Linked DNA regions of Eleftheria terrae. The main gene of each other region encodes a partner of the protein of the gene in region 2 in a complex. Links are inferred from orthologs where the notes say so. Each region holds a gene or a part of one and is shown on either strand. Other genes may lie near its edges. The genes, in order: tsaE, tsaD and tsaB.

Evidence for each region.
Region 1: the proteins of tsaD (region 2) and tsaE are in contact, whole or in part, in a crystal structure (PDB 6N9A), measured with the Thermotoga maritima proteins. The link is inferred for Eleftheria terrae from one-to-one orthologs. Residues at the interface, in WP_004082750.1 of Thermotoga maritima: Cys10, Asp11, Arg49, His50, Leu82, Gly84, Gly135, Gly136, Glu154, Thr155, Leu156, Asp157, Asp158, Ser159, Glu162, Asp165, Lys166, Arg169, Leu170, Tyr175, Lys213, Thr214, Leu217, Tyr218, Gln221, Arg222, Asn324; in WP_004082108.1 of Thermotoga maritima: Leu37, Gly38, Lys46, Lys57, Val59, Lys60, Ser61, Thr63, Phe64, Thr65, Leu66, Met67, Val69, Pro71, Tyr82, Arg83, Leu84, Asp86, Asp88, Phe89, Asp93, Ile128, Asp130, Glu131, Arg134.
Region 3: the proteins of tsaD (region 2) and tsaB are in contact, whole or in part, in a solved structure (PDB 4WQ4), measured with the Escherichia coli proteins. The link is inferred for Eleftheria terrae from one-to-one orthologs.

What each region holds. Positions count from the first base shown.
Region 1 is NZ_CP106952.1:105,884-115,608, reverse strand. What follows is about bases 2,240-5,222. They hold tsaE (tRNA (adenosine(37)-N6)-threonylcarbamoyltransferase complex ATPase subunit type 1 TsaE), read right to left. Parts: upstream 3,977-5,222; coding sequence 3,503-3,976; downstream 2,240-3,502. Other genes in these bases: queG (tRNA epoxyqueuosine(34) reductase QueG), read left to right, coding at 3,971-5,080; N7L95_RS24855 (N-acetylmuramoyl-L-alanine amidase), read right to left, coding at 2,240-3,498. Outside these bases: tkt (transketolase), read left to right, coding at 1-1,363; N7L95_RS24860 (HAD-IA family hydrolase), read left to right, coding at 1,374-2,096; more of N7L95_RS24855, read right to left, coding at 2,122-2,239; N7L95_RS24840 (DUF4256 domain-containing protein), read left to right, coding at 5,546-6,091; N7L95_RS24830 (oxidoreductase), read right to left, coding at 6,209-8,701; N7L95_RS24825 (PadR family transcriptional regulator), read left to right, coding at 8,818-9,354; N7L95_RS24820 (PIG-L deacetylase family protein), read left to right, coding at 9,636-9,725. UniProt on the Escherichia coli protein: Required for the formation of a threonylcarbamoyl group on adenosine at position 37 (t(6)A37) in tRNAs that read codons beginning with adenine.
Region 2 is NZ_CP106951.1:5,151,796-5,161,445, reverse strand. The notes cover bases 3,212-6,119. They hold tsaD (tRNA (adenosine(37)-N6)-threonylcarbamoyltransferase complex transferase subunit TsaD), read right to left. Parts: upstream 5,228-6,119; coding sequence 4,196-5,227; downstream 3,212-4,195. Other genes in these bases: N7L95_RS23175 (DUF2846 domain-containing protein), read left to right, coding at 6,013-6,119; N7L95_RS23180 (hypothetical protein), read left to right, coding at 5,425-5,715; N7L95_RS23190 (Hsp20/alpha crystallin family protein), read left to right, coding at 3,589-4,056; N7L95_RS23195 (branched-chain amino acid ABC transporter substrate-binding protein), read right to left, coding at 3,212-3,445. Outside these bases: pnp (polyribonucleotide nucleotidyltransferase), read right to left, coding at 1-1,477; rpsO (30S ribosomal protein S15), read right to left, coding at 1,679-1,948; more of N7L95_RS23195, read right to left, coding at 2,189-3,211; more of N7L95_RS23175, read left to right, coding at 6,120-6,492; lgt (prolipoprotein diacylglyceryl transferase), read right to left, coding at 6,827-7,624; N7L95_RS23165 (LysR family transcriptional regulator), read right to left, coding at 7,647-8,540; ilvD (dihydroxy-acid dehydratase), read left to right, coding at 8,659-9,650.
Region 3 is NZ_CP106951.1:4,259,324-4,269,065, forward strand. The notes cover bases 4,610-7,609. They hold tsaB (tRNA (adenosine(37)-N6)-threonylcarbamoyltransferase complex dimerization subunit type 1 TsaB), read right to left. Parts: upstream 6,530-7,609; coding sequence 5,690-6,529; downstream 4,610-5,689. Other genes in these bases: N7L95_RS19075 (uracil-DNA glycosylase), read right to left, coding at 4,610-5,223; rimI (ribosomal protein S18-alanine N-acetyltransferase), read right to left, coding at 5,220-5,693; dacB (D-alanyl-D-alanine carboxypeptidase/D-alanyl-D-alanine endopeptidase), read left to right, coding at 6,528-7,609. Outside these bases: N7L95_RS19050 (VanZ family protein), read right to left, coding at 1-479; N7L95_RS19055 (CopD family protein), read right to left, coding at 493-924; hemB (porphobilinogen synthase), read left to right, coding at 1,208-2,209; N7L95_RS19065 (magnesium transporter CorA family protein), read left to right, coding at 2,219-3,337; N7L95_RS19070 (DUF1853 family protein), read right to left, coding at 3,349-4,326; more of N7L95_RS19075, read right to left, coding at 4,348-4,609; more of dacB, read left to right, coding at 7,610-8,033; N7L95_RS19095 (SemiSWEET transporter), read left to right, coding at 8,030-8,326; N7L95_RS19100 (SGNH/GDSL hydrolase family protein), read right to left, coding at 8,339-9,277; N7L95_RS19105 (L-threonylcarbamoyladenylate synthase), read right to left, coding at 9,329-9,742. UniProt on the Escherichia coli protein: Required for the formation of a threonylcarbamoyl group on adenosine at position 37 (t(6)A37) in tRNAs that read codons beginning with adenine.

The DNA.
Region 1 (9,725 bases), on a different replicon or contig from region 2:
CCATGACGTGGCGGCGGTCGATGCGGCGCTGCGGCAGGCGACGGCGCCGGACAGCGAGCGGCCAACGCTCATCGTCTGCCGCACCGAGATCGGCCGCGGCTCGCCGCACCGGGCCGGCAGCGCGAAGGCACATGGCGAAGCGCTGGGCGAAGCCGAGGTGCAGCTGACGCGCGAGGCCATCGGCTGGCCGCATCCGCCGTTTCACATCCCGCCGCCGGTCTATGCCGCCTGGGACGCCCGGGCGCGCGGCGCAGCATGGCGGCAGCACTGGCATGCCCGGCTGGCAGCCTACCGCGACGCCCACCCCCGGCTGGCCACGGAATTCGAGCGCCGTCTGCGCGGCGAACTGCCCGGCGACTTCCAGGAAACGCTGCTGCCCCTGCTGGCCGGTTTCGGCGCCAGCACCGAGGCGGTGGCCACCCGCCGGGCCTCGCAGCAGGTGCTGGCGGCGCTCGCCCATGCACTGCCGGAGCTGCTGGGCGGCTCGGCCGACCTCACCGGCTCGACGCTCACCGACTTTCCCCGCTGCGGCGCGGTGGCCGGCGACCGGCCGGGCGGGCGGCACATTCACTACGGCGTGCGCGAATTCGGCATGGCCGCCGTGATGAACGGCCTGGCGCTGCATGGCGGCTGGCTGCCGTATGGCGGCACCTTCCTCACCTTCAGCGACTACAGCCGCAATGCCCTGCGCATGGCGGCACTCATGCGCTGCCGGGTGGTGCATGTGCTGACGCACGACTCCATCGGCCTGGGCGAGGACGGGCCGACGCACCAGCCCGTCGAGCATGCGGCCAGCTTGCGGCTGATTCCCGGGCTGGATGTCTGGCGTCCCTGCGACACCGCAGAGACCGCGGTGGCCTGGAGCAGCGCGGTGCAGCGGCCGGGACCCAGTGCCCTGCTGCTGTCGCGCCAGGTGTTGCCGGCGCAGCGTCGCAATGCGGAGCAGGTCACCGCCATTCAGCAGGGTGCCTACGTGCTCAGCGACCGGCCACAGGCGCTGGCCGTGCTGCTGGCCACCGGCTCGGAGGTGGGGCTCGCGGTGCAGGCCCAGGGACTGCTCGATGCGCGTGGCGTGCCGGTGCGCATTGTCTCCATGCCCTGCAGCAGCGTGTTCGACCGCCAGCCCGACGAGTGGCAAGCGCAGGTGCTGCCGCCGGGCCTGCCCCGCTTTGGCGTCGAGGCCGGCGTGACGCGGTGGTGGAGCCAGTACGGCTGCGTGGCGGCGCTGGGGCTGGATGGCTATGGCGCCTCCGCGCCGGCCGCGGAGCTGTCGCGCCACTTCGGGCTCACCGCCGAGCGGCTGGCCGAACACGTGGTGCTGCACCTCGACGCCCTGCAGCGCGCACTGCCGGCCGCCGGCTGAGGCGCCGGCCGTGCTGCGCGCGCTCATCTGGGACATTGACGGCACGGTGGCCGAGACCGAGCGGGATGGCCACCGCGTGGCCTTCAACCTCGCCTTCGAGTCGATGGGCCTGCCATGGCGCTGGAGCGAATCCGACTATGGCCGGCTGCTGCAGGTGGCCGGTGGTTACGAGCGCCTGCTGCACGACCTGGCCCAGCGGCCGGACGCCCCGCCGCCGGGAGCCGCGCGCGAACGGCTGGCCGGCGAACTGCACCGTCGCAAGAACCGCTTCCACCTCGAGCGGCTCGCGGGTGCCGGCCTGCCGCTGCGGCCGGGTGTCCGGGCGCTGATGGAGGAGGGCCGCAGCCTGGGCGTGGCCCAGGCGATCGCCACCACCAGTGGCCGGGCCAATGTGGAGGCCCTGCTGCGCCCCGCGCTGGGAGCCGGCTGGCCGGGCCGCTTCGCCGCGGTGGTGTGTGCCGAAGACGCGCCTCGCAAGAAGCCCGACCCCCAGGCCTACCGGCTGGCCTTGCAGCGGCTGGGCTGCCGGCCCGTCGAGGCGGTGGCGCTGGAAGACTCGCCAAACGGGCTGGCCGCGGCCCGGGCCGCCGGCATCGCCACCGTCATCACGCGCAGCGCCTACTTCGCGGCCGGCCCGTTCGACGGTGCGCTGCGGGTCTGCGACGACCTGTGCACGCCGCAGCCTGTCACGCTGGCACGGCTGGGCGAGTGGCTGCGCGAAGGGGGAGCGTGAGGGTCGGCCGGCCGCCGCTGCGCCGTCAGAGCTGCCGGTTGCGGGCCAGCGGCGGGTTCTTGGCGAAGTAGCGCCGGATGCCGGTCATGATGGCATCCACCAGTTCTTCCTGGTAGTCGGCGCTCTTGAGCTTGGACTCTTCCTCGGGATTGGAGATGAAGGCGGTTTCCACCAGGATCGAGGGAATGTCGGGGGCCTTCAGCACCGCGAAGCCGGCCTGCTCGACCCGCGACTTGTGCAGCTTGCCGACCTTGCCGATCTGGCCCAGCACCTCGCTGCCGACACGCAGGCTGTCATTGATCTGGGCGGTGGTGGACATGTCGAGCAGGGCCCGCATCACATGGCTGTCGGCATGCTTCACGTTGACGCCGCCCACCAGGTCGGCCGCGTTTTCCTTCTGCGCGATCCAGCGCGCGGCGGTGCTGGTGGCCCCGCGCTCGGACAGCGCGAAGACCGAGGCGCCGCGCGCCTGCGGCGTGATGAAGGCATCGGCGTGCACCGAGATGAACAGGTCGGCCTGCACCCGGCGGGCCTTGTCCACCCGCTGGTTCAACGGCACGAAGAAGTCCGAGTCGCGGGTCATCAGGGCCCGCATGTTGGGCTCGGCGTTGATGCGCTCGCGCAGCTTGCGCGCGATCTGCAGCACCACGTCCTTCTCCTTCAGCCCGCTGGGCCCGATGGCCCCCGGGTCCTCGCCGCCATGGCCGGGATCCAGCGCCACGATGACTAGGCGGTCGATCTTCTTCTTTTCCTTCGCGTCCAGCTCGGCCTTGCGCGTACCGGGGCCCGGGGGCGCCGCCGGCCCGGCGGCCGGTGACTCGGGCGGGGCCGAGGCCGCTGCCACCGGCGGCGGGGCGGCCGGCGGCTTGCTGTTGTTGCCCTTGCTGCGGTCGATGAACTCGCCGAGCGCGTCGTTGATGGCCGCCTGGGCCTGTCGCTCCGCCTTTTCCTTGTCGCGGATCAGCGCCAGCAACGGATCGGGCTCCACGGTGGGGTGGAGGTCGAACACCAGCCGGTGCTGGTAGTGGGCCACCGGTGCCAGGGTGAACATCTGCGGCAGTGCGGCCTGCTTCAGGTCGATGACCAGCCGCACCACGCGGGGCTGGTTCTGGCCGACCCGCACGCCGGCGATGTAGGGATCATCCGCCCGCACCTTGCCGACGATCTCGCGCAAGGCCGGGCTCAGCTCCAGGCCCTCGATGTCGATCACCATGCGGTCGGGGTTGCCCACCACGAAGTGCTTGGCCTGCAGCGGCGTGTCGCTTTCCAGGGTCACGCGGGTGTATTCGTCGGCAGGCCACACCCGCACCGCCACGATGCTGGCGCCGAAGGCGAGGCGGGGGGCGGTGAGCAGCAGCACCAGGCTGCCGGCATGTCGAAGGAGTTCGCGCCGCTGTGTCATGGGGTCATGCAGCCAGCAAGGCCTGGCCGAGGGGGGTGTGGGCAGTGAGGGTCACTTCGCGTTGGTCATCCGGCGCCGTGGCAAGTTCCATGCGCAGGTCGGCGACCGGCAGCAGGCCACCGGCGCGCTCGGCCCATTCCACCAGCTTGAGGCCGGGGCTGGCGAGGACATCGCGAAAGCCGGCGTCCTCCCATTCGCGGGGGTCGTCGAAGCGGTAGAAGTCGAAATGCCAGGCCGGCAGGCCAGGCAGCTCGTAGGGCTCCATCACCGCGTAGGTGGGGCTCTTGATGCGGCCGGTGACGCCCAGGGCGCGCAGCAGGTGGCGCACGAAGGTCGTCTTGCCGGCGCCCAGGGGGCCCTGCAGTTCGATGAAGGCAGTGCGCAGTTCGGGCCGCCGGGCGAGGCCTTGCGCAAAGGCGGCACAGGCGGCCTCGTCGGCCCAGTGCAGGCGGCGGCTTTCTAGAATCGGGGGATGCATCAATCCAAGGTCGTCGATCACGCCGCCCTGCTGGCCGAGGTCGGACAGTGGGCGCGTGAGCTGGGATTTTCACAGATCGGCGTCGCGGGCGTCGACCTGGCCAGTGCCGAGGCCGGCCTGCTGGCCTGGCTCGCCGAAGGATTTCACGGATCGATGGCCTATATGGAGGCGCACGGCCTGAAACGGGCGCGGCCGGCGGAGCTGGTGCCCGGCACGGTGAGCGTGATCACCGCCCGCATGGACTACCTGCCGCGCGGCACGCCGCCCGGCTGGCAGGCGGTGGAGTTCGACCGGCTGCGGCGACCCGAAGCGGCCACCGTGTCGCTCTATGCCCGCGGGCGCGACTACCACAAGGTGATGCGCCAGCGCTTGCAGAAGCTGGCCGACCGCATGGCCGAGCGGCTGGGGCCCTTCGGCCACCGCGTCTTCACCGATTCGGCACCGGTGCTGGAGGCCGAGCTGGCCAGCCGCAGCGGGCAGGGCTGGCGCGGCAAGCACACCCTGGTGCTGCACCGGGAGGCGGGCTCGATGTTCTTCCTCGGCGAGATCTACCTCGACCTTGCGCTGCCGCCGAGCGCTCCCGAGAGCGCGCATTGCGGCTCCTGCAGCGCCTGCCTGCAGGCCTGCCCCACCGGCGCCATCGTGGCGCCGCACCGGCTGGATGCCCGGCGCTGCATCTCCTATTTGACGATCGAGCATGCCGGGCCGATTCCGCCGGAGCTGCGGCCGCTGATGGGCAACCGCATCTATGGTTGCGACGACTGCCAGCTCGCCTGCCCTTGGAACAAGTACGCCCAGCGTGCCTCTCTGCCGGACTTCGACGCCCGCGCGCCGCTGACCGATCCCCCCCTGCTAACCCTGTGGGCGTGGAGCGAAGCCGATTTCCTGCGCTACACCGAAGGCAGCCCGATCCGCCGCATCGGCCATGAACGCTGGCGCCGCAACCTGGCGGTGGCGATGGGCAACGCGCTGCGCGCCGGGCCGCAGCCGGCGATGGAGCAGGCCCTGCGCGAGGCACTGGCAGCGGCCAGCCCGCTGCTGGCGGAGCACATCGAGTGGGCGCTGCGGCAAGGCGGACCGGACGCCGGGAGCCGGAACCCCTGAACGGCCGCCAGGGGCGCCCTTCGGGGAAGGCCCCCTCCTGCGCACCCCCCACAGGCTGGACGTGCAACGCTCGGCACGAGAACCGCTCCGCGAGGGCGCGGGTGGGGCTGGTGGACGCCGATGACCCGCCTTCCTCCCTCCCCCGGGCCAGAGCGTACGGGACCGGCCCCGGCCCCAGTCCCCGCTGCCCCGGCAAGGCACGGCGACCCCAGGCGATCGCAGGATGGCAGGTTCGGAGAGGCGGCGCCGGACGGCCGGCGATATAAATGGGGCCGCAACAAGCCGGGGCGGCCCCGCGATCGGGGAGGGCCGACGGTGGGTCGGTGCCTGCCCGGCCGCAAGGGGCGCTCGCCCGTGACCCAGGCCGGCGCTGCCGCCCGGACCGGCCAGTTGCGCCACCGGAGGTGCCAGCCGTCGCGGCCCTGGCGCCTGTCTTGCAACTCAACACCAGCTGGCTCCAAGAACATGAAGGCACAAGAACGCAGCGAACTGCTCCAGGCATTGAAGGCGCGGTTCGAGAAGAACATGCAGCGCCACCACGGCATCGCGTGGGCGGACGTCCAGGCCCGGCTCGAAGGCAGCGCCGATGCACTGAAGTCGCTCCTGGCCATGGAGCAGACCGGCGGCGAGCCGGACGTGATCGGCAGGGACCCGCAGACCCAGCGCCTCACCTTCTGCGATTGCTCGCGGGAAAGCCCGAGCGGCCGCAGGAGCCTCTGCTACGACCGTGCCGCGCTGGACGCACGCAAGGAGCACAAGCCCGAGGGCAGCGCGATCGAGATGGCGGCCGACATGGGCATCGAGGTGCTCACGGAAGACCAGTACCGGGCGCTGCAGGCACTTGGCGAGTTCGACACGAAGACCTCCAGCTGGATCCGGACGCCGCCGGAGCTCCGTTCACAGGGCGGGGCGCTCTTCGGCGACCGCCGCTATGGCAGGGTGTTCGTGTATCACAACGGCGTGCAGTCCTACTATGCCGCACGCGGCTTCCGCGGCCTGCTTCTTGTGTGAGCAGGCGCCGGCAGTGAAGGGTCCTGGCGGGCCGCGCCGGGGGCGCTGCCGTGGGTCGGCGCCGGGCCAGGCCGGCGCTGGAGCACGGCGCTTCCCGCCCCGTGCTCGCAGCGGCGTTCAGGCGGTCTTCATCGCCGCCAGGTAGGGCGCCAGCCGGCGCCCCATTTCCTCACCCAGCGCCTGCAGGCCGCTCATTGGCCGGATCATCACCTCGAAGTCGACGATCTTGCCGTCCTCGTCGAAGCGGATCATGTCAATGCCCTTGAGCTGCTTGCCTTGCACGGTGGCGCTGAACTCGAGCACCACGCTCTGGCCGTCCGCATCGATGAACTCACGGTGGTAGGCAAAGTCCTCGAAGACCTGGATGACGGTGCCCAGGATCAGCTGCACCGCCTGGGCGCCCGGGTAGGGCGTGTGGGCCATTGGCGAGCGGAACACCGCACGGGGGTGCAGCAGCTCCGGCAAGCCGGACATCCGGCCCTGCTGCACCATGGCATGCCAGGCCTGCAGCGACTGCGCGGCCTTCGGAGCAAGCCGCGGTGCCGGCATGGATGATGGCGCCGGCTCTGCGGCCTGCGGCGCATCCGGGTCAAAGCGCAGCGCGAGCTCGGTCCCCTGGCCGATCGCCCGCTTGGCGTCGAGCTCCATCGCCCGGTCGGCACCGCCGATGAGGTGGACACGGCAGCCGGCGGCCTCCAGCCCGGCCTGCAGCTCCCGCTGCGGCTCCTGGCCGGCGCAGACGATCACCTGGTCCACCGGCAAGGTGAGGTCGCGGCCGTCCACCGTGATGTGCAGGCCTTCGTCGTCCACCTTGCGGTAGCTGACCCCGGGGATCATCTCCACGCCCCGCTGCTTCAGCGAGGCGCGGTGGATCCAGCCCGTCGTCTTGCCCAGGCCGTCACCCACCTTGCTGGTCTTGCGCTGCAACAGCCAGATCTTGCGAGGCGCCGGTGGCCGCTGCGCCGGCTTCAGGCCGCCGCGTGCGGTGCCGCTGCGGTCCACGCCCCATTCATCGAAGAACCGGGCGGCGTCCAGGCTGGGCGACACACCCTCGTGCAGCAGGTACTCGGCCACGTCGAAGCCGATGCCGCCCGCGCCGATGATGGCCACCTTGGCGCCCACCGGCTGCTGGGCCCGCAACACGTCCAGGTAGCCCAGCACCTTGGGATGGTCCACGCCCTCGAACTGCAGCGTGCGCGGCGTCACCCCGGTGGCCAGCACGACGTGGCGGAAGCCGGCCTCGACCAGGTCGGTGGCGCTGACGGCCTGCCCCAGGCGCAACTGCACGCCGGTGATTTCGAGCTGCCGCCGGAAGTAGCGCAGCGTCTCGTGGAACTCCTCTTTGCCGGGCACCTGCTTGGCGATGTTGAACTGGCCGCCGATCTCGTCGGCGGCGTCGAACAGCGTGACGTCGAAGCCGCGGCGTGCCGCGGTGGTGGCGAACGCCAGCCCCGCCGGGCCAGCCCCGACCACCGCGATGGACTCGCGCCGCGGCGCGGGCGACGCGACCAGCAGCGTTTCATGGCAGGCACGCGGGTTCACCAGGCAGGAGGTGACCTTGCCCGCGAAGGTGTGGTCGAGGCAGGCCTGGTTGCAGCCGATGCAGGTGTTGATCTCGTCCGCCCGGCCGGCCGCCGCCTTGGCGACGAAGTCCGGGTCGGCAAGGAAGGGCCGCGCCATCGACACCATGTCCGCCATGCCGTCGGCCAGCACCTGCTCGGCGACCTCGGGCGTGTTGATGCGGTTGGTGGCCACCAGCGGAATGCCGACCTTGCCCTTCAGCTGCTGCGTCACCCAGGCGAAGGCCGCCCGAGGCACCTTGGTGGCGATGGTGGGGATGCGTGCCTCGTGCCAGCCGATGCCGGTGTTGAGCAGCGTCACGCCTGCGCCTTCCAGTGCCTGCGCGAGGCGGACCACCTCGTCCACCGTGGAGCCGCCTTCCACCAGGTCCAGCATCGAAAGCCGGAAGATGATGATGAAGTGGGGCCCGACCCGCGCCCGGGTGCGACGCACGATCTCCAGCGGGAAGCGGATGCGGTGCTCGTAGCTGCCGCCCCATTCGTCGCTGCGCTGGTTGGTTTGCTCGGCGATGAACTCGTTGATCAGGTAGCCCTCAGAGCCCATGATCTCCACGCCGTCGTAGCCGGCGCCCTGAGCCAGCGCCGCGGCATTGGCGAAATCCTCGATGGTCTGCTCGACCTCGGAAGAGGTGAGGGCATGGGGGCGGAACTGGTTGATGGGCGCCTTCAGGGCGCTGGGCGCCACCAGCTGCGGGTGGTAGGCATAGCGGCCGAAGTGCAGGATCTGCATGCAGATCTTCCCGCCGGCCTCGTGCACAGCCCGGGTCACCACGCGGTGCCTGTCGGCCTCGGCTTGCGTGGTCATCGCGGCGCCGCCGGGCATGGGCCGGCCCCGGTCATTGGGCGCGATGCCGCCGGTGACGATCAGGCCGACCCCGCCACGGGCCCGCTCGGCATAGAAGGCGGCCATCCGCTCGAAGCCGTTGTCCACTTCCTCCAGCCCCACATGCATCGAGCCCATCAGCACGCGGTTGCGAAGGGTGGTGAAGCCCAGGTCCAGCGGGGCCAGCAGGTGCGGGTAGGGGGTCATCGGTGTCTCCTCTCGAATCGTGGGCGGTGGAATGCAACCAGTTGCATAGTCTAGTGGCGGTCGGCGCATTCATGCAACTGGTTGCATAGCCGGGCCGTGTCGTATGCTTCGCCCCCATGTCCTTGCCCCATGCCCTGTTGACCTCGCTGACAGAGAAATCGTCGTCTGGCTACGACCTGGCCCAGCGCTTCGACAAGTCGATCGGCCACTTCTGGCACGCGACCCACCAGCAGATCTATCGGGAGCTGGCACGCATGGAAGAGCGCGGCTGGATCGCGTCCCAGCCGGCTGCGGATGCCGGCAAGACGCGCAAGCGCGAGTACCGCGTGCTGCCCAAGGGCCGTGCCGAACTGGCGCGCTGGGCCAACGAGGCGAGCGTGCCGATCGACTTGCGCGATGGCTTGATGGTGAAGGTCCGCGCAGCCGCGGCGGTGCCGGCGATCGAGCTCGACGGCGAGATCGAGGAACGGCTGCAAGCGCATGCGCAGCAGCTGGTCCGCTACCGCGAGATCGAGCGGCGCGACTTCGCCGGCCCCGACCTGACGCGCACCCAGCGCCTGCACCACCTGCTGTTGCGGCGAGGCATTCTTTACGAGGAAGCGTCCATCGCCTGGCTTGAGGAGCTGCGGCAGGTACTGCAACAAGGGGCTTGAGCGGCCAGGGGCCGCTGCCGCGCGGCAGCGGCGTCGCACCGGTCGCGGGCCGTTTCGGCGTGGGCGACGCCAGGCCGCGGTGCCCGCGGAATCGAAGACACGAAGTTTCATCTTCAAGTCGAAGCTGTCGGCACGGAGCCGCCATGCCCCACGGGGCCGGGGCTGCTGGCTGGGAGGAGCCGGTTGCAGCAAAGTCACAAATGCATCGTTGACAGGCGGGATCGCACCACCCAGCATAGGTCGCGATGGCTTCGGCTCAAGCGCCCTGCGCGACACACTCCATGCCCACCGCACCCGAACGTGTCCTCGTCTTTTCCCCGCATGCGGACGATGAAGTTCTCGGTTGCCACTCGTTCCTGACGCCGTCCTGC
Region 2 (9,650 bases):
CGCCGAGGTGATCCTCATCGCCCAGGATGTCGGTCAGCACCGCGAAGCGGTTGCCTTCCTTGATCAGGCCCATGGCGATGCCCGCCACATGCGCCTTCAGCGGCACGCCCGCGTCCAGCAGCGACAGGCAGCCGCCGCAGACCGAGGCCATCGACGACGAGCCATTGGACTCGGTGATCTCCGACACCACGCGGATCGCGTAGGCGAAGTCGTCCTTGGACGGCAGCACCGGGATCAGCGCCCGCTTGGCCAGGCGGCCGTGGCCGATCTCGCGGCGCTTGGGGCTGCCGACGCGACCGGTCTCGCCGGTGGCGAACGGAGGCATGTTGTAGTGCAGCATGAAGCGGTCGGTGAACTCGCCGCTCAGCGCATCGATGATCTGGGCGTCGCGCTCGGTACCGAGCGTGGCCACCACCACCGCCTGCGTTTCACCGCGGGTGAACAGGGCCGAGCCATGGGTGCGAGGCAGCACGCCGGTGCGGATCTCGATCGGGCGCACGGTGCGGGTGTCACGGCCGTCGATGCGCGGCTCGCCCGCCAGGATCTGGCTGCGCACGATGCGGGCCTCGATCTCGAACAGCAGGCCCTCGACCTTCACTTCGTCGAACTCGGCGCCTTCGGCCTTCAGCGCTTCCTTCACCGCGGCATAGGCGTCGCGGGTGGCCTGGGTGCGGGCCTGCTTGGAGCGGATTTGGTAGGCGGCGCGCAGCTTCTCTTCGGCCAGGCCATTCACCTTGGCGATGAAGGCTTCGTCCTTCGCCGGGGGCTGCCAGTCCCACTCGGGCTTGCCGGCTTCGCGCACCAGCTCATGGATGGCGTTGATGGCGATCTTGCCCTGCTCGTGGCCGAACACCACGGCGCCCAGCATGACGTCCTCCGGCAGCTGGTCGGCTTCGGACTCGACCATCAGCACGGCGGCTTCGGTGCCGGCCACCACCAGGTCCATGCGCGAGGTGGTCTGCTGCGTCTTGCTCGGGTTGAGCACGTACTCGCCGTTGATGTAGCCCACTCGCGCGGCGCCGATGGGGCCATTGAACGGGATGCCGGAGATCGACAGCGCAGCGCTGCTGGCGATCATGGCGGCGATGTCGGCATCGACCTCGGGGTTCAGCGACAGCACGTGGATGACGAGCTGCACTTCGTTGAAGAAGCCTTCGGGAAACAGCGGGCGGATCGGACGGTCGATCAGGCGCGAGGTCAGGGTTTCCAGCTCGCTGGGGCGGCCTTCACGCTTGAAGAAGCTGCCCGGGATCTTGCCGGCGGCATAGGTCTTCTCGATGTAGTCGACCGTCAGCGGGAAGAAGTCCTGGCCCGGCTTCGGGTTCTTGGCGGCGACGACGGTGGCCAGCACCACGGTGTCGTCGATGTCCACCAGCACTGCGCCGGTGGCCTGGCGAGCGATTTCGCCGGTTTCCATGCGGACCGTGTTCTGGCCCCATTGGAAGGTCTTCGTGACTTTGTTGAACAGACTGCTCATGAGTGTCTCCAGTGATACTTGCGCGTTGTGGCAGCGCATTTGGCCTGGAGTCGCCCGCCGTAGCGCGGATGCCATTCCAGCGGGACTGCCGGTGCGGCAACCCCCCTGGAATGACACAGCAACGCTTTACGTCGGCACGGCTCCAAAAACAAAGAGCCTGTACTGGCAATCCCAGACAGGCTCTCTTTCATTGTCGGCAGCTTACTTGCGCAGGCCCAGCTTCTGGATCAGCGCGGTGTAGCGGTCGGCGTCCTTACCCTTCAGGTAAGCCAGCAGGCGCTTGCGACGGTTCACCATCTTCAGCAGGCCGCGGCGGCCATGGTGATCCTTGGCATGCAGCTTGAAGTGGGGGGTCAGCTCGTTGATGCGGGCGGTCAGCAGAGCGACCTGCACTTCGGGAGAGCCGGTGTCGGCAGCGCCACGGGCGTTGGCCTTGATGATGTCGGCCTTGTTCATTTCTGCAACGGACATTTTTACTCGATTCCTTGAATGGAAACCGCTGCCCGGAACAGAGCCTGCGGTTTCGTTTTCACTTGCGGTCGCGGGTGAAACCAACTCGCGCCGTGCGTTTCCTGCCTGGCCGGCCCGGGCCTTGAGGCACCAGGCAGGCACTCCCCTGAACGGGCAGCCTTCGGGCAGGAAGCCGGGATTATACGGCAAGCCGTGGACCGCTTGCCCACCAGCGTGGCACCGGCGGCGCAGCCCGCTGCGTCACGGCCGCGTCATGCGGCAGCTGGTGGGCTGCTCGGTGGCCTCCGGCGTGAGATAGCGCATGGTCTTGAAGCCGTAGCCGGAGCCTTCGTTGTCGAAGCGCGCGCCGTCGCCGCCGGCGCGCTGCATCTGGCTGACGTAGAGCGGCTGGATGAACTGATGGTCGGCCGCCCGCATGCGCCCGGCATGGAAGCCGCCCAGGCTGCGACCGTCGTAGGCGGCCCCCTCCATCGCGCGGGCCACCTTGGCCGGCTCGGCACTGCCGGCCTTCTGCATGGACTGCACCAGCAGCTCCACCATGGCCTGCATGCGCGCGTGCACATAGTCGTCGGCCGGTTGCGGGAAACGCTGGCGGAAGCTGGCATAGAAGGCGTCGGAGCTGGGCGTGCCGACATTGGGATGCCACTCGGCCACCGCCAGGACCTTGCCGACCCCGGCATCGCCGATGGCCGCCGGCGCACCGAGGGCATTGCCGTAGAAGGTATAGAACTTCGCATCGAGGCCCGCCTCGCGCGCCGCGCGGATCAGCAGCGTCAGGTCGTTGCCCCAGTTGCCGGTGACCACGGCTTGCGCGCCGGCCGCCTTCATCTTGGCGGCATAGGGCAGGAAGTCCTTGATGCGGCCCAGCGGGTGCAGCTCCTGCCCCACCACCTCGATGTCGGGGCGGCGGGCCGCCAGCATCTCGCGGCTCTTGCGCACCACATGCTGGCCGAAGCTGTAGTCCTGGCCGATCAGGTAGACGCGATGCACGCCACGGTCGGCCGCCAGCACATCCATCAGCGCTGCCAGTCGCATGTCGGCATGGGCGTCGAAGCGGAAATGCCAGAAGCTGCATTTCTCGTTGGTCAACGCCGGGTCCACCGCGGAGTAGTTCAGGAACAGCGCCTGGCGCTGTGGCTCGCGCTGGTTGTGCTTGTTGACCGCGTCGAGCAGTGCCGCGGCAGTGGCCGAGCTGTTGCCCTGCAGGACAAAGCCGGCGCCCTGGTCCACCGCCGCGCGGAACATCGACAAGGCTTCCTCGGTGTTGCCCTTGCTGTCGAGCCGCAGCAGCTCCAGCTTGCGGGCGCCGCCGGGCAGCTTCACGCCGCCGCGGGCGTTGACCCGCTCCACCGCCCAGGCGATGTTGCGGTGCACCGCCTCGCCGGCGTTCGCGAAGCTGCCGGACAGGCCTTCGACCAGGGCCAGCTTGATGGTCGGCGCCGGCGCCTGGGCGCAGGCCGCCGTGCCGAGCAGGGCCGCAGCGAGCACAGCGACCATGCGGCGTGCACTTTGCACGCCGCGTGTGGAGAGGACAGCAGGATGGAAGGAAGTGCGCATCTTGAAAAGAAAAAAGCCGCACTCAATTCCTGCGGCATGGGGCTGCAGACTGCGCAGCGACCGCAACGATTGTAGGAGTTCCGATGTTCGTGATGCCCATTGCCCGTACCGCCCGCAGCACCGCCCTGCGCCCCGATGTGCTGCGTGCCGTCGACCGCCTGCTGCACGACGGCTTGCAAGCCCGCGGCCAGGCGACCGAAGAGCACCGCGCCGAAGCGAGTCGCGCGCCGGCGCTCGACATCGTGGAGACCGCCACCGCCTATCTCGTCACCGCCGACCTGCCTGGCGTGACGCGCGAAGACATCCAGCTGTCGGTGGAAGGCCGCCGCGTACAGCTGCTGGCGGAGGCCAAGGCGGCCTCCGCTGCGCCGGACGCCGAGGCACCGCGCATGCTCTACCGCGAGCGCGCACCCGCCCGCTATGCGCGCAGCTTCACCCTGCCGGCGGCGGTGGACCAGGCCGGGGCCCAGGCCCGCTTCGACAACGGCGTGCTGAGGTTGACGCTGCCGAAGCAGGCCGCCGCCCAGCGCGTGCAGATCCGGGTGAACTGAGCCCGCGTGAACTGAGCCGCATCGGGACGCCAGGCTGATGGCGTTGCGGCCCTGGTGCGGCCGCGTCGAACCCGGAGCCGCCGGGCGGCGTGGCGAGAGGCGCCCCTGAAAGCACCCCTTGTCCCGATGCACGCCGCAGTCAGACCGAGGCGAGGTCCCAGCGGGGCTTGACGTCGAAGGCGTAGTCGCAGCGGGCCTGGGCGCGGCCGGCCTGCAGCCGCATGGCGCCGGCCAGCGCGATCATCGCGCCGTTGTCGGTGCACAGGGCCAGCTCCGGATAGTGCACCCGCACGCCACGACGACGGCAGGCCTCGTCGAGCTGGCTGCGCAGGGACCGGTTGGCGCCGACACCACCCGCCACCACCAGACGCTTGAGTCCGGTCTGCTTGAGCGCCTTGAGCGACTTCTTCAGCAACACCTCGACGATGGCGGCCTGGGTCGAGGCAGCCAGATGAGCCCGGTCCTGCTCACACACGTTGCTGCCGAGCTTGCGCACCTGGGTCCAGACGGCCGTCTTCAGGCCCGCGAAGGAAAAATCGAGGTTGCCACTGTGCAGCAGGGGCCGCGGCAGCTCGAAGGCGGCCGGGTCCCCGAACTCGGCCAGGCGCGCCAGCTGAGGGCCGCCCGGATAGCCGAGGCCCAACAGCTTGGCCGATTTGTCGAAGGCCTCGCCGGCGGCATCGTCGATCGTCTCGCCGAGCAGTTCGTATTGCCCCACGCCATCCACCCGCATCAGCTGCGTGTGCCCTCCAGAGACGAGCAGGGCCACGAAGGGAAACTCCGGCGGATCCGTCGACAGGAAGGGCGACAACAGATGCCCTTCCAAATGGTGCACTCCCAGCACCGGCTTGCCCAGGGCGGCACCCAGCGCACAGGCTGCCCCCGCGCCGACAAGCAGCGCGCCCGCCAGGCCCGGGCCACGCGTGTAGGCCACCACGTCGACCTCCGCCAGGCTGCGCCCGCTGTCCTGCAAGACCTGCCGCGCCAGCGGCAGCACCCGCCGGATGTGGTCGCGTGAGGCGAGCTCGGGCACCACCCCTCCATAGGCCTGGTGCATCTCGATCTGGCTGTGCAGGGCATGCGACAGCAGGCGAGGCACGGCAGAGCCGACGTTCTGTACCAGCGCTACGCCGGTTTCGTCGCAAGACGATTCAATCCCGATCACCAACATGGGACAAAGTGTAGCGGCAGCGACAAAGTCATTCGCCGGCGCTCCTCGACCATCCTTTCGCAGCCTTTTGTCACGCCTGGACACGCGCGATCCGCGTCTGATGTGAGGAATGTCACTTAGGGTGCCGGACCGGCAAGTTAGTCTCGCCCCCCGTCGCACTGTGCACAGTGCCTTCCCGACCAGAGAGCCCAGGGACCATGAAGGAATACAAACTGTCCGGCTGGCCCGAGTTGCCGAGCGCTTACCAGCGCACGGCTTACCAGCGCATGCTGCACCAGATGTCGCACGGCTTCGTGCCGCTGGCGCAGCTGGTGCGCGCCAGCGGGCTGGGCAAGGACTCGGTGAAGGCCTTCCTGTTGCAGTTGGGCAACCGCGGCGTGCTGATGGAGCGGGAACGCGTGATGGCCCCCCTGCTTCTCACCCTGGCCAGCCGTTCGCTGGACTGGCTCAAGCGAACGTTCAAGTGCCAAATGCCGCGCCGCAGCTGAGCCAGCGTCGCAGCATCGATCTCGCCCTTCGCCGGCGTGGGCCGCTGGCTACCACGCCATACCGGTCTCGGTGCGGATGGCACTCTCAGCCCAGCCGGCATGAAGCGACACTGGATCGCTTAGCACAGATCCACGCGAACGCCCGTGAGGCATGTCGCGTTGCAGCCTCCATCACCGCGTCTTGTCGCCTCCCTTTCACACCAAGGCGAGGGATTGATACAAATACTTACCAATGAAAAACTCCACCTCCTTGTAGCGACAGCCCGCCGGGCCGTCAACGAGAGTCGGAGTATCGAAATGAGAGTTGGAGCCATCAAAGCGGCGCTTGCCGCAGTCACCATCGCTGTTCTGTCCGGGTGTGCCACTCTGCCGGCACCCGAGGTGATGAAGGCGGAAGTCGCTTCGTACCAGCTGCCCAAGCTGCCGCAGGAAGGCCAGGCGATCGTCTACGTCGTGCGCCCTTCGGGCCTCGGCACGCTGATCCGCTTCAACGTCTTCGTGGACGATCAGGAGACCGACTCGGAGATGGGATACACCCGTGGCTCCCAGTTCATCTACTTCAATCTGAAGCCGGGCACGCACCGCATCTACTCGAAGGCGGAGAACTGGGCCGAGGCGGAAGTCACCGCAAACGCGGGTGACATCATCTTCCTGCAACAGGAACCCGCGATGGGTATCGTGATGGCGCGCAACAACCTCTTCGCACTGCCGGACTACCAAGGTAAGTACCATGTCAAGACCCTGACGCTCGGCACGATTCACAAGACCGACAAGTGATGCGCGCGAGCCGCTTGCAGCGACTGCGGGCGGCGCGCGCCGACACTCCTGAGGAGAATGCTGGCACCTCTCGCCGGACCGTTCCTGTTGCGCAGCTGTACACCGGCAATCGACAGGATGCCGAGCTGATCTTGCTCTCGCATCCGCGCTAGCGGTACCGGACCGACGGGAACGCTGGCTCCCGGCACGGAGCAACATCGCCCGAATCAGATGGCCCGGGTCTTGCTTTGAATGCTGGCCCTCTGCGTTGGGCGATTGCTCCTTATCTCCTCAGGGCTCCGGCCCTTCTCGGTCTTCGCACCTTCGCGTGGCAAAGACCGTTTTTTTTGGGGCGTCAGCGCGCCCGGCGGCCGGCCCACCACCAGATCAGTGCACCAGCAAGCATCATCGGCACGCTCAGCCATTGGCCCATGCTCAATCCCAGTGCAAGCAGGTTGAGGAAACGGTCGGGCTCGCGGAAGTACTCGGCGATGAAGCGGAAGGTGCCGTAGCCAAACAGGAAGGCGCCGGAGACCTGGCCAGTAGCGCGCGGCTTGCGGGCATAGAGCCACAACAGGACAAAAAGCAACAGGCCTTCCATGCCGAATTGGTACAGCGGCGAGGGATGGCGGGGATCGTTGGTGCCCGACTGGGGGAAGACCATGGCCCACGGCAGGTCCGGGTCGGCCGGCCGGCCCCACAGCTCCCCGTTGATGAAGTTGCCGATGCGACCCGAGGCGAGGCCGGTCGGCACGCAAGGCGCGATCAGGTCGGTCACTTCGAAGAAGCGGCGCTGGCGCGTGCGGGCGAACACCGCCATCGCCACCAGCACGCCCAGCAGGCCGCCGTGGAAGGCCATGCCGCCCTCCCACACCTTGAAGATTTCCAGTGGCTGCGTCAGGTAGAACACCGGCTTGTAGAAGAGCACGTAACCCAGCCGCCCGCCCAGCACGACGCCGAGCACACCGTAGAACAGCAGGTCTTCGATGTCGCGGCGGCTCCAGCCGGCCTGCGCCCATTGCGGCTGCTTGACACGCAGCGAACCGAGCCACAGGAAGAGCCCGAAGGCAACGAGGTAGGTCAGGCCGTACCAGTGGATGGCGAGCGGGCCGAGCTTGACGGCGATGGGGTCGAACTGGGGATGCACCAGCATCAGCGGGTCCTTGTGGTTGGGCTCATGGCGCGACGATCTGCGCCTGCACATGGTCGACGAAGCGATCCACCACCGGATGGTGCTGCGGCGCCCAGAGCAGGCTGGTTTCACAGGCCAGGCCGCTCGTCGGCAGCGGACGATAGACCACTCCGGGGCGCTGCAACCGGGTCACCGAGGCCGGCACCCACGCCACCCCCATGCCGGCCGACACGAGGTTGACGATGGTTTGCATCTGGTTCGCTTCCTGGCCGATGTGCGGCGCCCATTGATGGGCGCTGTACAGCGAAAGCACCGCATCATAAAGGGAGGGCGCGATGCCGCGCGGGAAGATCACCAGCGGTTCCGCCAGCACCGCAGACAGCGCCGGTGCCTCGCCTTCGGCCAGCACATGGTCGCTTGGCAGGGCCAGCACGAGCGGCTCGCGCAACACCACCTGCGACTCGAAGCCGGCCACGCCGCTGGCCCCCGGCGCATGCAGCACGAAGCCGGCGTCGATCTCGCCGGCCGCGAAGGCGGCCAGCTGCACATCCAGCGTCGCCTCCTGAAGGGCGAGCTCGACGCCGGGCCAGGCCTCCCGGAAGCTTTTGAGCCAGTGCGGCAGCGGGCCGTAGCCGATGGTGGACACAAAGGCCAGCCGCAGCCGGCCCAGCCCGCCCTGCGCGGCGGCACGCGCCAGCGGCCCCAGCCGATCGGCGTCAGCCAGCAGTCGCCGCGCCTCGGGCAGCAGCACCGCCCCGGCCGCACTCAGTGCGACCGAGCGGCGGGTGCGCCGGAACAGCTCCACGCCCAGCAAGGCCTCGAGCTGGCGGATGGCCATGGTCAGGGGCGGCTGCGTCATGTGAAGGCGGGCAGCGGCGCGGCCGAAGTGCAGTTCCTCGGCCACCGCAACGAATTGCCTGAGCTGCCTCAGTTCCACGGGCGCCCTTTCATATATCCGATGAATCAATCACAGCTGAAAGATATATTGGAGCAGAGAGAACCGTCGCCGCATACTGTGGGGCTCCAGACCCCCACGAATCCCCGAAGAGGACGCCATGAGCATCAACCGCCGCTCCAAGAACATCACCGAGGGCGTGGCGCGCGCGCCCAACCGCTCGATGTACTACGCGCTCGGCTACCAGGCCGAGGACTTTCGCAAGCCGATGATCGGCGTGGCCAACGGCCACTCGACCATCACGCCCTGCAACTCGGGCCTGCAGCGGCTGGCCGACGCGGCGGTGGCCGGCATCGAGGAGGCCGGCGGCAACGCGCAGATCTTCGGCACGCCGACCATCAGCGACGGCATGGCGATGGGCACGGAAGGCATGAAGTACTCGCTGGTCTCGCGCGAGGTGATCTCCGACTGCATCGAGACCTGCGTGCAGGGCCAGTGGATGGACGGCGTGCTGGTGGTCGGCGGCTGCGACAAGAACATGCCGGGCGGGCTGATGGGCATCCTGCGCGCCAACGTGCCGGCCATCTACGTCTACGGTGGCACCATCCTGCCGGGCCACTACAAGGGCCAGGACCTGAACATCGTCAGCGTCTTCGAGGCGGTCGGCCAGTTCTCGGCCGGCAAGATGAGCGAGGAAGACTTCTGCGAGATCGAGCGCCGCGCCATCCCCGGCAGCGGCTCCTGCGGCGGCATGTACACCGCCAACACGATGAGCTCGGCCTTCGAGGCGCTGGGCATGAGCCTGCCCTACTCCTCCACCATGGCCAACCCGCACGAGGAAAAGGCCAACTCGGCGAAGGAATCGGCCCGCGTGCTGGTGGAGGCCGTGCGGCAGGACCTCAAGCCGCGCGACATCGTCACCCGCAAGGCCATCGAGAACGCGGTGGCGGTGATCCTGGCCACGGGCGGCTCCACCAACGCAGTGCTGCACTTCCTGGCCATCGCACATGCCGCGGAGGTGGAGTGGACCATCGACGACTTCGAGCGCATGCGCAAGAAGGTGCCGGTGCTGTGCGACCTGAAGCCGTCCGGCAAGTACCTGGCGGTCGACCTGCACCGGGCCGGTGGCATTCCCCAGGTGATGAAGGTGCT
Region 3 (9,742 bases), 890 kb from region 2 along the record:
AGCAGCAGCGCGAGGCCGCCGGCGCTCTGCGGGATGAACCAGCGATCGCGCAGCGTCTGCCAGCGGCCCATCCAGCCCAGCGCTGCCAGCAGCAGCACGAACAGTGCGCCGGCCAGCGTGCCGAGGGTGTTCAGGCCCCAGTCGACGTTCGACGGCACGCGCGAAGGCAGGTAGTTCTGCAGCACCTCGAGCGTGCCGGAGAGCAGCGCACCCAGCGCCGTCGCCAGCAGCACCGCGGCGACCCGGTGGGCACCGCTGCGCAGCAGGGCGCCGCACAGCAGCCCGCCCAGCGGCATGTAGCCGAGCAGGTTGGAGACCAGGTCGAAGGTGGTCCACCAGCGCGGCCACGGCAAAGTGATGAAGGCCCACGGACTGACGCCCGGCACCTGCCAGTCGGTGAAGGGGTAGAGGCTCGCGTAGGCCACCAGCGCCGCATAGGCGGAGGCCAGGGGAACGAGCGAACTCCGGTGGCGCGCCATCCGCGGGGCGGCTTCAGAAGGGCTTGACCACCACCAGCACCACCGCGAGCAGCAGGCCCAGCACCGGTGCTTCGTTGAACCAGCGGAACCAGGTGTGGCTGCGGCGGTTGCTCAGCTGCTCGAACTCGCGCAGCAGGCGGCGGCAGTAGTGGTGGTAGCCGACCAGTGCCACGACGATGGCCAGCTTGGCGTGCAGCCAGCCATTGCCGCTGCCCCCGCGGCCGATGCCGTAGTAGAGCCACAGCCACAGGCCGAAGCCCAGCGCGGGTACCATCAGCAGGCTCATGAAGCGGTAGAGCTTGTGGGCCATCAGCAGCAGGCGTTCACGCTCGGCATGGCTGTCGGGCGGCACCATCGCCAGGTTCACGAAGATGCGCGGCAGGTAGAACAGGCCGGCGAACCAGCTGGCCACGAAGACGATGTGCAGGGCTTTGATCCAGAGCATCGGCGGATGATAGCCAGCACCGCGAAGGCCGGTGGCCACAGCCCGATGCCAGGCCCAAAAGAAAGAGCCCCAGTCCGGGGACTGGGGCTGCAAAGCCTTAACGCTGTCATCACGGTAAGGCACCTGCTCAGGGAGGAAAAGCAGGGAATGAACGTCATGCGACGTATCATTCACATGTAACTTTACCAGAACACAGCTGTCATTTCACTGACACGTACCCGCGCCTGAGGCATGGAAAACGCTAGTTTTTGGTGTTTCGGCAACCGTAACAGGAAAAACGTCCTTGAGCTTTCCCGTCTCTTTCCCCTCTGCACGCCCGCGGCGCCTGCGTCGTGACGACCACACCCGCCGCCTCGTGCGCGAGCACCGGCTGTCGGCCGATGACCTGATCTACCCGGTGTTCGTCATCGACGGTCATTCACAAGTGCAGGAAGTCGTGTCCATGCCCGGCGTGCAGCGCATGAGCCTCGACCGGCTGTATCCGGTGGCCGAAGAGTGCGTGGCGCTGGGCATCCCGGTGCTGGCCTTGTTCCCCGCCATCGAGCCCTCGCTGAAGACCGAGGACGGCCGCGAGGCCTACAACCCCGAGGGCCTGATCCCCCGCGCGGTGCGCGAGCTCAAGCGGCGCTTTCCCTCGCTCGGCATCCTGACCGACGTGGCGCTCGACCCCTACACCAGCCACGGCCAGGACGGGCTGCTCGACGAGACTGGCTACATCCTCAACGACGAGACCGTGGCGGTGCTGACCCGCCAGGCGCTCGCGCATGACGAGGCGGGCGTGGACATCGTCGCGCCGAGCGACATGATGGACGGGCGCATCGGCGCAATCCGCCAGGCGCTGGAGGCGCGCGGCTCGGTGCACACCCGCATCATGGCCTACAGCGCCAAGTATGCGAGCGCCTTCTACGGCCCCTTCCGCGATGCGGTGGGCACGCGCGGCGCGCTGGGCAAGAGCGACAAGAAGGTCTACCAGATGGACCCGGGCAACTCCGACGAGGCGCTGCGCGAGGTGGCGATGGACATCGCCGAAGGCGCGGACATGGTGATGGTCAAGCCCGGCATGCCCTACCTCGACATCGTGCGCCGCGTGAAGGACGAGTTCCGCGTGCCGACCTTCGCCTACCAGGTGAGCGGCGAGTACGCCATGCTGAAGGCCGCCGCGGCCAATGGCTGGCTGGACCACGACGCGGTGATGATGGAGTCGCTGCTGGCCTTCAAGCGCGCTGGCGCCGACGGGGTGCTGACCTATTTCGCGATCGAGGCGGCCCGCGTCCTGCGCCGCTAAGATCCGCCGATGCGCGTCTTTCATGTCGGTGCCCGCTTCACCGAGCTGCCGGGGCTGCCCGCGCAGCCGCCGGAGCAGGGCTACCTGTGGATCGGTACCTCCCGCGAGGAGTTCGAGCTCGACATCGGGCCCATCCAGTCCTTCCTGCAGCAGTGGGCGGGCGGTGCGCTGGTGGACCTGCACATCTCCGACCTGCTGAACCGGCAGCTGCCCTCGCACTTCGACTACACCTCCTGGTACGACCTGCTGGTGTTCCGCCGGCTGGCGGCCGGCAGCGTCTCCAGTGCGCTGCCGGCCGCCGATGAGCAGCCCGGCTCGCTGGCCGGTGCGCAGCAGGTGCTGCAGGCCATCGACACGAGCGCGGTGGGCTTTGCGGTGTTCGACCGCCTGCTGCTCACCGTGCACCCCGGTGCCTGCCAGGTGTGGGACAGCTTCATCAGCCGGCTGGCGCAGATGGGCCAGGCCGGCGGCAACGGTGCGCCGGCCGATGGCCGCGGCGCCTCGGCCCGCCTGCCCACCAGCCCGGACGACCAGATGCTGCGCATGGTCAACCAGATGGTGGACAGCTACCTCGAGCTGCGCCGGCTGCTGACGAAGCAGCTGGGCTTGCTGCAGCGGGCGCTGCTCGACCCGCGCGGGCGCTTTCGCAGCTGGCAGGTGCTGCTGGACTGGCGCAATGCGCTGCACCTGCTGGAGGACATCTGCGAAGACCAGCGCAGCGCGGCGCTGGAATGGATCGACACCTTCGAGGAGCGACCGGCCCCCGGCGACAGCAGCAGCCGCCGCGAGCGCGACCTGCTGCGGGTGCGCTCGCGCGACGTGGTCGAGCACATCGAGCGGGTGCTGGGCCATGTGCGGCGGCTGGAGAGCTCCGCCGAAGGCGCGGTGCAGATCCATTTCTCGGCGCAAAGCAACCGCACCAACGAGATCATGCGCACGCTGACGGTGCTGACGGCCATCTTCCTGCCGCTCAACCTGATCACCGGCATCTTCGGCATGAACTTCGACTTCCTGCCGCTGATCCACAGCAGCTCCGGCTTCTGGGCCGCCGCCATCATCATGCTGCTGGTCGGCGCGGGCCTGGGCCTCTTCTTCTGGCGCAAGCGCTACCTGGGCACGCACGGCTGAAGCCGGTGCGCTCAGGCCTCGGGCCAGCCGTCGGGCACCACGAACCAGCGGTCGGCCTCGCGGCGCAGGTCGATGCCGGGCTGCAGGCGGGCCAGCAACTGCGCGCTGGGCCAGCGGCGCGCACCTGCCGGTGGCGCGCCGGACCACAGGCTGGCCACCATGTCGGGCAGTGCTTCGCGGGGGAGGGTCGGGACGGCTGCCGTCACCTCGGCCGGCGCCATCCAGCGGGCGCGGGGCAGCAGCAGGTAGTCGCCGGCCGGCAGCGCGTCGAGGTCCCGCCAGGGCAGCCAGCGGCCCTGCAGATGGTCCGGTGCCAGCAGGGCGCAGCGTGCCACCGGGCGGTCGTGGCGGTAGAACATCCAGCCGCGGGTGTAGGCCTGCGGCTGCCAGGCCACGTCTTGCCAGGGCGGTGGCGCAGGGTGGGCCAGCTGGCGCTCGAACAGCTTGTGCAGCTTGGACGGCAGGGTTTCTGCCCGGTCGGGGCCGATGAAGTCGGCGGCACCGGCCTCCTCGCCGGTGGCGGTGCAGAGGAAGAACTTGACCGCCAGTTCCCAGTGCAGGGCCTGGCCGTCACGGCTGTGCAGCAGGAAATCGATCTCGCCCAGGGTGGTGTGGTCCAGCCCCGGCAGGCTGCCGGGCGGATGGCGCAGCGGCAGGTTGGCCGCCACCAGCCGGTGGGTCGGGCCGTGGAGGAGGTAGAACTCCAGCAGCCGCTCCGCGTAGCGGCCGAGTGGCAGCCGCCGCGGTGCGGCTCCGGGGGTGGCGGGCAGGGCGCGTTCGGCAAGAAAGCGATGCAGGGCCTGCGGCTGTTGCCGCAGCTGCTGCAGCCAGTGGGCGATCTCGGCCTGCTGCCGGGCGTCGAAGCCTTGCACCGGGGCGCTGAAGCGGCCGTCGGTCAGCAGGGGCGGTGACAGCAGCAACCAGTGCAGGTCAGCCAGTGCGGCCGGGTCGCCACTGCTGCCGCTGGGCGGGCTGCTGCTGCCGGACATCGGCCGCCGTCTTTGCGGGCTTCAGCCCGCGCTGGCTGCGGCCGCGGTGTCGGCGGCCAGGCACAGGTCTTCCCAGGCCTTGGCCTTGTCCGGCAGGTTGCGCAGCAGATACGCCGGGTGGTAGGTGACGATCACCGGCACGCCGTGGTAGCGATGCACCCGGCCGCGCAGCCGGCCGATCGGCTCCCCGGTGCGCAGCAGCGACTGCACCGCGAAGCGGCCCATTGCCACGATGATCTTGGGCTGCACCAGCTCCACCTGGCGCTGCAGGAAAGGCTCGCACTGGGCGACTTCCTCCGGCTCCGGGTTGCGGTTGTGTGGCGGCCGGCATTTCAGCACGTTGGCGATGAACACCTGGTGGGTCGACGGCGCCTCGCTGCGGGTCAGCGCCAGCGACCGCAGCATGTTGTCGAGCAGCTTGCCGGCCTGGCCGACGAAGGGCTCGCCCTTCAGGTCTTCCTGCTCGCCGGGCGCTTCGCCGACGATCATCCAGTCGGCCTGCTCATGGCCGACGCCGAACACCGTGTTGCGCCGGCCATTGCACAGCTTGCAGGCCTGGCAGCCGGCCACGGCCTCGCGCAGGGCCGGCCAGTCCATCTGCTCGACGCCGGTGGGGCGGCGCGCGTGCACCGCCACCGGGGCCACGGAGGCCGGGTCGGCGGTGGTCCGCGGTGGCACCTGCGGCGGCTCCTGGGTCGGCGTCTGCCGGGCCGCGGCCGGTGCCGCCGGGATGGCGGGGGCGGCGGCCTGCCGCGGCTGCGCCGGCGCCTCGGCCGGCGCGGCTTCGACAGCCGGTGCCTGCGGATGGCCTTCGTCGGCCGGGCCGGCGTCGCGCGGTTCCCAGGGCAGCACGCCGATTTCCTTCAGCATGGCCAGCTGTCTCGGGTCCCAGCTCATAGCGTCAGACTCATCACGATGGCATCCTCGCGGCGCCCTTCGCAGGCGGGGTAGTAGCCCTTGCGCTGGCCCACCGTGCGAAAGCCGTAGCGGTCATAGAGGGCTCGTGCGCGGGCATTGGAGACGCGCACCTCGAGCCACAGCTGGCGGGCGCCGCTGTCGCGGGCCATGCCCTGCAGCGTGTCGAGCAGGTGCAGCGCATGGCCACGGCGCTGGTGCGCCGGCGCCACGGTGAGGTTGAGCAGGTGCATCTCCTCGAAGCCCGGCATGGCGACGAAATAGCCCAGCAGCACGCCGTCGGCGCTGTAGAGCAGCCGCGCCAGGTAGCCGGCATGCAGGGAGTCGACGAAGTTGCCGCGCGTCCAGGGGAATTCATAAGCCTGGTGTTCGACCGCCAGCACCGCGGTGAGCGAGCTCACCGTCATCGGCATCAGCTGCGGCGCATCGCAGGGGCGGGCCAGCGAGCTCATGCCGGCCCCCGCGCGGCAGCCTGGGCCAGCGCTTCGCGTTCTGCGGTGGTTTGCGCCACCTTGTCGCGGATGTACAGCGGCAGCGCCAGGGCAGCATCGACGGCCTCGCCGCGCTGCCAGGCGGCCTGGGCCAGCTGCAGCAGGGCGGCCGCGTCGGGCCGAGCGGCAGGCTGCAGGCGCAGGCCGGTGGCCGCCAGTGCCTCGCGGTGCGGCTCCACCGCGCTGCCGGCCAGGCAGTCGCCGCCGTGGTCGGCCACTGCCTGGGCGAGTGCGGCGGCACTGTAGAGCGCCGGCGCCTGCAGGGTGTGCCAGGCGTGGCCGTCCCAGCGGTAGCGGGCGGCGTAGATCTCGTTCATGCGGGCGTCCTGGGCGGCCCAGACATCGTCGCCGCCGCCGTCGCGGCGCGCCGCTTCGGCCACGATCAGCAGCGTGTCGACCGGCACGACCGGCTTGCCGGCACCGAAGGCCAGGCCCTGCGCCACGGCGCAGGCGGTGCGCAAGCCGGTGAAGGCGCCCGGCCCGCGGCCGAACGCGATGGCGTCGAGTTGCTGCAGCGTCAGGCCGGCGTCGGCCAGCAAGGACAGGATGGCCGGCAGCAGTTGCGCCGACGCCTGGGCGCCGCCGGCGTCTTCGCGCACCCACGGGCGGCCGTTCACCAGCACGCCGAGGTGCACGGTGTCGGTGGCGGTTTCCAGGGCCAGCAGGGCGGGGGTGGGGGTGAGCACGAACAGGAAGCCGGGCCAGGCCGGAACAACAACACAGGCAGGCAGTTTAGCGGGGCCGTGGCGCAGCGGCGGGCCGCCGGGCCGCAGCGCGTATCGGGATAATGGCGCCATGCACTTGTGTCGCTGCTGGCCCGCCTGGCTGTGCGGGGGAATCGTCCCGGTCTTCTTCCTGTCCTGCAGCCTGGCCTGGGGCGGCACCTTGCCGCCCGCGCCGCTGCCGGCGGCCGTCGATGCTGCGCTGGCGCGCGCCAAGGTGCCGCGCGAGGCGCTGGCGGCCGAAGTCATCGAGGTGGGCGCGGCGCTGCCGCGGCTGGCCTGGCGGGAGCGGGCCGGCGTGCAGCCGGCCTCGCTGATGAAGCTGGTGACGACCTATGCCGCGCTGGAGCTGCTGGGGCCGGCCTACACCTGGAGCACGCCGGTGTACGCCGACGGCGTGGTGCAGGACGGCGTGCTGCAGGGCGACCTGCATCTGCAGGGCCTGGGCGACCCGACGCTGGTGATGGAGCGGCTCTGGGCCCTGCTGCGCCGGGTGCAGCAGCTGGGCATCCAGGAGGTGCGCGGCGACATCGTGCTGGACCACATTGCCTTCGATGCGATCGGCTCCGATCCAGCCGCCTTCGACGGCGATCCGCTGCGGCCCTACAACGTGGCGCCCGATGCGCTGCTGATCAACTTCAAGGCCTTGAGCCTGGACTTCGTGCCGGACCCGGCCCGCGGCGTGGCACGCATTGCCGCCGACCCGCCACTGGCCGGGGTGTCGATCGACACGATGGTGCCACTCGACCACACCGCGCCCTGCAGCGACTGGCAGGCCGCGCTGAAGGCCGAGCTGGGCGGGCGTGAACGCCTGCTGTTCCGCGGCGCCTATCCGCTGGCCTGCGGCGAGAAGAGCTGGTCGCTGGCGTATGCCGATCCGGCCAGCTTCAATGCCCGCGCCGTCGAAGCGATGTGGCGCGGCCTGGGCGGGCGGCTGGGCGGCGGGGTGCGCGAGGGCGTGGCGCCGCCGGCGGCCAAGCCGCTGCATGTGGCGGTGTCGCCGCCGCTCGGCCAGGTGGTGCGCGACATCAACAAGTTCAGCAACAACACCATGGCCCGGCAGCTCTACCTGACCCTGGGCCTGGTGGCGCAGGGCGTCGGCTCGCTGGAAACGGCCGAGGTGGCCGTGCGCCAGTGGGCGGTGGCGAAATGGGGCGAGGCGCCGGAGCTGGTGCTCGACAACGGCGCCGGCCTGTCGCGCGAAGGCCGGCTGAGCGCGCAGTTCCTGGCCCGCCTGCTGCAGTCCGCCTGGGCCAGCCCGGTGATGCCGGAGCTGCTGGCTTCGCTGCCGATCGCGGGCGTCGACGGCACGCTCAAGCGCTTTGCGGCGGCGCCCGGCCGGGCGCACCTGAAGACCGGCACCTTGCGCGATGTGGTCGGCGTGGCCGGCTATGTGCTGGCGGCCAGCGGCCGGCGCTACGTGGTGGTGGCGGTCATCAACCATCCCGAGGCGGCCGCCGCGCGGCCGGTGCTCGAGGCGCTGGTCGACTGGGCGGCACGGGATGAGGCGACCGGTACCGCCTTGCCGTCTTCTCCCGATCCTTCTTCCCCCCCGCTCAGCACGGAGCGCGCTCCATGACCATCGACGTGACCGACGGACTCGGCTTCCTGGCTGCTGCGTTGACCACGGCCTCCTTCGTGCCGCAGGCCTGGCACACCTTCAGGACGCGCGACGTCAGCGGCATCTCGCTCGGCATGTACAGCGTCTTCACGCTGGGCATCACGATGTGGCTGGTGTACGGGCTGATGATCGGCGAATGGCCGATCATCGCGGCCAATGCCATCACGCTGGCCCTGGCCAGCGCGATCCTGGGGATGAAGATCCGCTACGCAGTGCCGGCCGGCGCCGCGAAGGGGCCGGCCGGGCGCTAGCGCAGGGGCGGGTCAGAACGGGTGCTGGTCCGTTTCTTTGACGGCCTGTTCGCCCAGTGCCTGGTTCATGGCGGGGGTGAGATAACGGTCCTTGGCGAAGATGTAGTCCAAAGTGCGTGGATTTGGATCGACTCCGGCGTTCAGGGTGGCCGTACTGCACGCCTTCGCGGTGGCTACGCTGTCCAGGCAGGCGTTGGTGTCACGATGTTTGAGGTCCTTGTCCTCGACGGCTTTGCTGAGCCGGTTATTGCCGAGCACGAGCACCGTCTTGCGCTGGTTGCCGCTCAGGACGGCGCGCAGGCCGTCGTTGAAGGCGGTGCTGAGTTCCTGCAGCTGGGTGCGTGCCGTCGGGTTCGTCGCAGCGGCGGCGCCGGCTTCGGGCGTCTGGCCCTGGTTGAAGACGTCCATCACCACCACCCGGGCGCCCTTGTCGTTCCAGTTCTTGACCAACTGGCCCAGGGCATCGCCGCGGCGCGTCGCCTCGTTCTTGAGCGCCGCCAGGTCGCCACCGGCGATCAGGTCCTGGTACAGCTGCCACACATCGTTGGCGCCCACCTGCAGCAGGACCAGGTCCTTGTCCTGCACCCCGCCAGCGACGTCCGCCTGCACGCCGACATCGGCCACCTTCGCACCTTCCTTGGCCAGCGCGCGGGCCCGGCCGTCAGCGCCCTTGCACTCCTGGAAGGTGAAGCCGTACTCGCGGGCGACCCACTGGTTCCACAGCGGGTAGACGCTGCAGTCGAACTTGGAATCGCTGGTCAGGCCGTTGATGGTGTACTTCGCGCCGCTGGTCGCGTCGATGTAGCTGTACTCGTCGCCGACCGACAGGATGCGCTGGGGCTTGAAGGGGTCGGACACCTCGCCGCCGCAGGCGGTGAGGGCCGCCACGGCGGCACCGGCCAGAGCGGCGAGTCGAAGGCGGGGCAGCCAGCGGGAAAGGCGCAGGGACATGGAATCTCCGGTGTGAAAGTTGAAAGGCGTCGGCAGCGCAAGCAAGGCCGCTCAGGACGCCGCGGCACGGGCCAGCCGGTCGCGCACACCGTCCCACTCGGGGGACGACGGCGGGCTCTCGACCCAGATGAGTTCGGCGCCCGCGGCGTCGAACTCACGCAGGACAGCAAACAGCTGCTGTGCCGCCTCGGCGGCGTCTGCGGGCATGCGGCGGTACTGCATGCCGCGCGGCGCGCGCACGGTCCGCGAATATAGCGCCAGCTTCGGCGAGCTGTCGCCCAGCACCTGCAGCGCGGTCTGCAGGATGTCGGCGCTCATCAGTCGCAGTTGGGCGCGTGGCGCATAGTGGGCCTCCAGCGTGCCGGGCGCGCGCGGCGCCTGGGCGTCGCGGTCGAGCAGGGGCTCGTTGAGCACCGCCTCGATCTCGGCCCGGCCGATCATGCCCGGACGCAGCAGCACCGGCCG